One region of the Shewanella sp. 10N.286.51.B2 genome, then DNA from elsewhere that is predicted to be linked to it. Evidence: riboswitches for the same ligand, from Rfam matches in the RefSeq annotation. Region 1 holds a riboswitch; the other holds the start of a gene.

Region 1 (3,397 bases):
AGTATCGCAAAACCATTCGTGAAGTGGGTAACTCAGTACCACCAATGGATGCGTATAAAGCCTTCAGAGGTCAAGAGCCGACGACTGATGCATTACTTGAGCGTCGTGGTTTAAACTAACGCTATTAGAACCTTGTGGCTTAACATCATTTAAGTTTGGTTAAAGCTAATTTTATTTAGCACTTAAACTTAAATCCTAAAAATGCCGCTCATTTGAGCGGCATTTTTTTATCTCAATTTTCACCTAGATCCGAGTACGCTGATTAGCAGTACCTGTTAATCCCTATAATTGCTAACCCTTGCACTCACCATTGGCAGAAACAGTCATTCACTCACAGTGCTAATCGCTGCTTCTCTTCGCTAACAATAACTGCTGCATAAACAAAACATGTGAGCTTAAACCTTTGAGGTTCACTCTAGTGATTCGACTTAGATATTTAGCTTATATATACCACTTTATTATGCAGCCTTGATTTTAAAACATAAAAAATGCCGCTCATCTGAGCGGCATTTTCATACAAGCTAGCTATATCTAAAGTTCGCGATAAGCTTAAATCAAACCGAGTTAGCTTACGCTATTTAGTGATCAACTTCAGTCCAATAACGCTTAATACAAATAGCACACTACAGGTGACCAAGCCCATGGCCACTGACGCGGTAAAACCTAATACACCGTAGCCAATAATACTAATGACCGCCACGATTAACGCATAAGGTAATTGCGTCATTACGTGATCGATATGGTGACAACTCGCCCCCGTTGACGACAAGATAGTGGTATCTGAAATCGGTGAACAATGATCGCCAAATACTGCACCAGATAACACGGCTGCAAGCATAGGTAACATCATAGTGCTATCACTGCCCATCGCCATATCAGCTGCAATTGGCAACATGATACCGAAGGTACCCCAGCTGGTGCCGGTTGCAAATGCGGTTAGGCCTGCTAATAAAAATAATACTGCAGGTAGCATCGCAAATGGAATATTGCCTGTGGCTAAACTGGCCATGTATTTACCGGTTTCAAGGTTGCCAATAACCGTTGAAATCGTCCAAGCAAATAACAAAATATAAATGGCAGGTAGCATTGATTTAGCGCCAAGTTTGATGCCAGTGAACACCATAGGCAGAGCAATTTTTTGCTTCACAGTTAATACTAAGGTGACCGCTAACCCCACCAGTGAACCGTAAAATAGTGACGAGCTCACTTCAGTATTTTCAAATGCTCCTAAAATGCTAAAAGGTAAATCATTAGCTGATAATGCATCAGCGCCTGACGCCACCATGAAATAGAAGGTTGCCGCAACTAACACTAATATAGGTAAGAATAAGCCAATGATTTTACCGGTTTCCGCTTCTGGTAAATCGGCTGTGGCTCCTGGTGGTAAGCCTTTAGATTCGTCGAACAACTCACCCTTTTGGGCATTTTGTTCATGCTTACGCATTGGGCCAATATCTAAACCAAATAACGCCACACACACCAATAATAATAATGCAAAAATGGCATAAAAGTTCATTGGGATCATTTGCAGGAACACACTTAAATGCCCTGTATCAGCAAAGCCATGAGCCGTTAAAATCCCGCCGATCAGGGCGATAATGTACGCCCCCCAGCTTGAAACAGGCGAGATAACACAAATTGGTGCCGCTGTTGAATCCAATAAGTAGGCTAATTTAGCCCGTGAAATGTGGTAACGGTCGGTGATTGGACGTGCAATAGATCCCACCACAATACTGTTAAAGTAGTCATCAATAAACACTACAACACCAAGGAAGATAGTCATCAACTTGGCATCACGTTTATTGCGAATACGTTGATGAGCCCAATCAGCAAAGGCGCGAGCTGAACCACTTACCGTGATTAATGCCGTGATCATGCCCAAAATCACCAAGAAACCTAAAATTTGTAGGTTCCATGAATTGAGCGCGCCATCATCCCAAACTAGACCCGTGACGGTAGTCAGTAAATTTGAGGCTGCAGCGCTAACTGAAAAATCACCGAGTAAAAACACCCCGGTGATAATACCTAAGCCCAATGAAAGTAAGACTCGGCGAGTTAATACTGCGAGCAAAATAGCCACTACTGGTGGCAAAAGCGAGAGAGCCGAATCGGCGTAACTTGTTATCATCATTTCTTATAATTTCTTCGTTGAGTACGAATGGAGAATAACTGATAAGGCAAGTTTACGTTGAATACGTAAACGAAATTCTTTTCAGTAGCACTCCACAGTAATATCAATATCGTTGTCGATATATATTCTTCTACCCTTTCGGATAGAAATTACCATGACAGTGCAGTCCCTTTCGGTAACTGCCCCAATAAATGGTTTTGATAGAATCCATTTACTTCGGCACTAAATCCTTTCCGAATAAGTTATTGGCATCACCCAACTCACCCGTACTGATACTTAATGCACCTCTACTTATGCTAACAACAGAAAGGCTCTGTATATCAACACCCCATCATACAAACATAAGCAGTAGCATCATTGCCAGATAAAACTTGATTATCTTGTGATATATAACATCACAACTAAAACCGCGCACATTGACGCAGCACCAGTGTAACCTTTTATTAGCAAGGGTTCATATTTAACGCAGTGGTAATTTTTGCTCACTGATAGAACAGCACCGCAAATAACAACGCATTAGTATAAATTGGCAGCAACTATCTACGGAACATTAAAAAAGGCTTTTACCTCTCGGTAAAAGCCTTTTAGTGCCGTTTTTTATTAGTGGATATTAACTCACTAAAAAACTAGCGTAAGCCATAATCCTATTATAAAGAGCATTATTTAGGACTCTTATTTAGGGCTCTAATTAAGGGCTCTAATTAAGGACTATAGCAAATTAGTTAGCTCAGGGATCGCTTCAAACAAATCAGCTTCCAGACCATAATCTGCAACCTGGAAAATCGGCGCTTCAGGATCTTTGTTGATTGCCACAATGACTTTAGAGTCTTTCATACCAGCAAGATGCTGAATAGCCCCTGAGATACCTACAGCAATATACAGATCAGGTGCGACAATTTTACCAGTTTGTCCTACTTGTAAATCATTCGGTACAAAGCCAGCATCAACAGCTGCGCGCGAAGCACCAACAGCAGCAGTTAATTTATCAGCAAGCGCTTCTAAAATAGCAAAGTTCTCACCACTGCCCATACCGCGGCCGCCGGAAACAATCACCCCAGCACTGCCAAGCTCAGGACGCTCTGATTCAGTTAATGTTTGCGAAACAAATTCTGCCGCTGCTGTGGCAACAAAATCAACCATAACCGCTTCTGCACTGCCGTCATTGGTTGCGGCATCAAAAGCACTGGTTCGTACTGTTAGCACTTTAACCGCATCTAAACTTTGCACTGTCGCTAATGCCGAACCGGCATAAACAGGACGCACGAA
Region 2 (3,397 bases), on a different contig from region 1:
GGGTTACAGCTTCATCTTCAACAATAAGAATGTGTGGGTTTTGCATGTCATTTACCTAAATTAAAAACAATTCGATTCTAGTCATGTTGCACTAGGGCTGTGGCGTTATATAGCTAAGAAAACGCCGATAATTTATAAATTCACGATAGGTGTTTATCTATGTCTGCCCTGAACAAAACACGCTTCATGACTAACTACAATATATAAACCAGTTTAAGGCACTAATATTTATCGCACTTCTATAAAAGAGTTATACGTGACGTAAATTTTGATCATAAAAAATCAATATTCAGATCGTATGCTGAGCTTGAGTAAGCTCACAACCTGTCAAAATATCTGTAAAACCGATGATTCATATAAACTAAGAGATTAAATTGCTGATTAAAGTTCCTTCGCAACCTAATTTTGTCCTACATTTATATTCAGTCTTTTAAAATGTAGAACACATTTTAAAAGCTTGAACACTTTACCAAGATTTAATTTCAGTAAATGTAGTCGCTTGTGTCACAACTTAGCGTTATGTAGCAAAATCTAGCTAGTGTGAGATATTGTACTCGTTTTAGGCATTTGTTAACAAATGAAATGTTAACAAATTTACGGGGAAGATTTGTTACAAAAATGCTTTTTTGGGTAAGCTTATGATTTTTAGGTTAAATATAATTATTGTTCTTGTGACTTACATCACACAGGGTGTTGGTCCAAGTCTTGGTTTGCTACACTGAATTGGTCTAAATTGAGAAAAATAAATGATGAATAATTCAATAGATAACCTTTGGTTTAAGTATCAAGGGACCCAATTTCTACTTACTCAGCGCCTTTCTTACGCTGTCCCCTTCGCCATTGTCACCGCCCATAATCCCTTAGGCAGCCAATTGAATCCGTGTCAAAACCGTTTGTTAGATAGGCGACTTCAACGGAAAATTCAGCAATTTAATAGCCCCTATCGTTGCTTAATTGGCGCGGCGCCAGACTTATCTCATATGGAAAAAAGTTGGGCAGTCTTTATAGAAAAAGACCAAGCGTTAGCGTTAGGCCGAGAGTTTAAACAGCTCGCTATTTACTATGTTGATAATGGGGTGTTGTCATTACTTGCCTGTGGTGAAGCACCTGACAAGGAAGTGTTAATTGGCGAGTTTGGCCCACGAACGGTTTTAGTTAATGAATTACCTGATTTGCACGATGAATAACATGATCGGCGATTAAGTGACATTTGTATCAGTTATCGAGGATGTTTAATATCAGTAACTCCTTCTATAGGTACTTAGTTAAGTGCCTTTTTTTATTGTTATTTTTATATTTTTATTAGGGCAATGGCTATTTATATACTGTTGAAACTTGATTGTTAATATTGAAGCTTAATTGTGCAGTTTAGTTGAAGGTTTTAACTCAATAACCTCGAGTTTACATTGAGGTTATTACTTTTTATTTTTTAATCACTATTGTTTTATATCACTTTTTTGTTTCAAATTATAAATAACAGCTTACATGATACTATTTTGAGCTCAGTGTCTCTATTTACGTATTGTGTTATTTGACGACTTTATGGCATATCCCAATTGACTTGAGTTGTTATTTATTGGTATTTTCATGCTCTTCCTGTGGGAAGAAACAGAAGAGGAGCGTTAGCTAGGTAGTAAGTTCGAGGAAAACCAATTCCTATGACAGCTTATGAGGGAGATTAGCGCCGAGGTACTGGTATGTTTGGTTGGCATTCGGTATCGGTCGTTTAGGTTGAATCCTAGCGATTGTCACCTATTTTTTGGTGGAGAGCTTCTGGTGAAAGATTGCTGTTTCCCTTCTTTAAGGGTGCGTTATCACTGCACCAGGCTCTTCGAACGAAGTAAGTTCGGAGTGTAATCATGTTTTTACGTATTAAATTTCAAGTTGTTCCAATACTGTGTACTCAGTTTATGTCTACTCAGTCCATGTCTACTGAAAGTATGTTTAGTCAAAGTTTGTCTGTTAAAACTTTGTCTACTAAAACTTTGTCTAGTAAAAGTTCGTCTGCGAATGTCGTGGAGGTATCAGCATGAGTTTAGTTGTTGCTAAGTTCGGTGGCACCTCAGTTGCTGATTTTGACGCCATGAACCGCTGTGCGGACATTATTTTAGCCAATGCCAATACCCGCGTCGTTGTTGTTAGTGCTTCTAGCGGTGTCACTAATTTACTGGTTGAGTTAACTCAAGCCAATGTAAACGACCAACGCCGCTTAAGTTTAGTCACTCAAATTGCTAAAATTCAATATGACATTGTTGATAAGCTGGCGCGTCCACAAGATGTAGCTGCTACGATTGATAAGCTATTAAGCAGAATGGCAGTGCTTAGTGATAAGTTAGTGCTCGATAGAAGCAAAGCCATCATTGATGAGCTGTTATCCATGGGTGAGCAATGTTCATCATTATTGTTCTCTGCGGTTATTCGCCAAAAAGGCACGCCATCAAGTTCATTTGATGTGCGCCAAGTATTAAGAACCGATAGCCATTTTGGTAAAGCAGAGCCGCAAATTGAGCAAATTGCGCTCCTAGGCGCGGAGCATTTACAGCCGTTATTGGCTCAGCAAGTGATCGTGACTCAAGGTTTTATTGGCGCTGATGAAGCAGGCAACACCACCACCTTAGGCCGTGGCGGCAGTGATTATTCAGCTGCGTTATTAGCTGAAGCCTTAAAAGCAGATGCGGTAGAGATTTGGACTGATGTGGCCGGAATTTATACCACTGACCCACGTTTAGCGCCTAATGCGAGACCTATCGCTGAAATTAGCTTTAATGAAGCGGCTGAGATGGCTACCTTTGGCGCTAAAGTATTACACCCTGCGACGATTTTACCGGCCGTGCGTCAACAAATTCAGGTGTTTGTTGGTTCCAGTAAAGCACCTGAACAAGGTGGAACTTGGATCCGTCATCAAGTAGAAGATGCCCCGGTTTATCGAGCTGTGGCTCTAAGACGCGATCAAACTTTATTAAACCTGCATAGCTTACAAATGCTCCATGCTCAGGGCTTTTTAGCGCACACCTTTGCCACGCTTGCTAAGCATAAAATTTCAGTTGATTTGATTACCACCTCAGAAGTTAATGTGTCACTAACGCTTGATAAAACCGGTTCTGACTCCAGCGGGCAGGGGTTATTAAGCGAGTCATTACTGCAAGAACTATCACAAAATTGCCGTGTAAGAGTGGAAGATAAATTAGCTTTAGTGGCGATTATTGGTAATCAAATAGCGTCAACAGCAGGTATTTGCAGCCGAGTTTTTGGGGTACTTGAACAGCATAATGTGCGCATGATTTGCCAAGGGGCTAGCCCACATAACTTATGTGTTCTCGTCGCTGAATCTGAAGCCGCAGATGTGGTTAACTCTCTGCACCAAAACTTATTTGAATAATTGCTAACGTGGCAGGTA

Evidence for each region. Region 1 has a riboswitch for lysine ahead of AB4140_RS13570 (Na+/H+ antiporter NhaC family protein). Riboswitches for the same ligand answer to the same signal wherever they lie in the genome.
Region 2: linked by a shared signal. The riboswitch ahead of lysC (lysine-sensitive aspartokinase 3) and the one ahead of AB4140_RS13570 (Na+/H+ antiporter NhaC family protein) in region 1 are both predicted to bind lysine.

The regions. Positions count from the first base shown of each region.
Region 1 covers NZ_JBFRKH010000048.1:9,624-13,020, reverse strand. The annotation lists gene AB4140_RS13575 (M3 family metallopeptidase) at 1-119, shown strand, start outside; gene AB4140_RS13570 (Na+/H+ antiporter NhaC family protein) at 575-2,131, opposite strand; lysine riboswitch at 2,209-2,429, opposite strand; gene AB4140_RS13565 (electron transfer flavoprotein subunit alpha/FixB family protein) at 2,840-3,397, opposite strand, start outside.
Region 2 covers NZ_JBFRKH010000054.1:42,127-45,523, reverse strand. The annotation lists gene arcA (two-component system response regulator ArcA) at 1-46, opposite strand, end outside; gene AB4140_RS14580 (DUF3293 domain-containing protein) at 750-1,187, shown strand; lysine riboswitch at 1,605-1,781, shown strand; gene lysC (lysine-sensitive aspartokinase 3) at 2,030-3,379, shown strand; gene AB4140_RS14570 (succinylglutamate desuccinylase/aspartoacylase family protein) at 3,397-3,397, shown strand, end outside.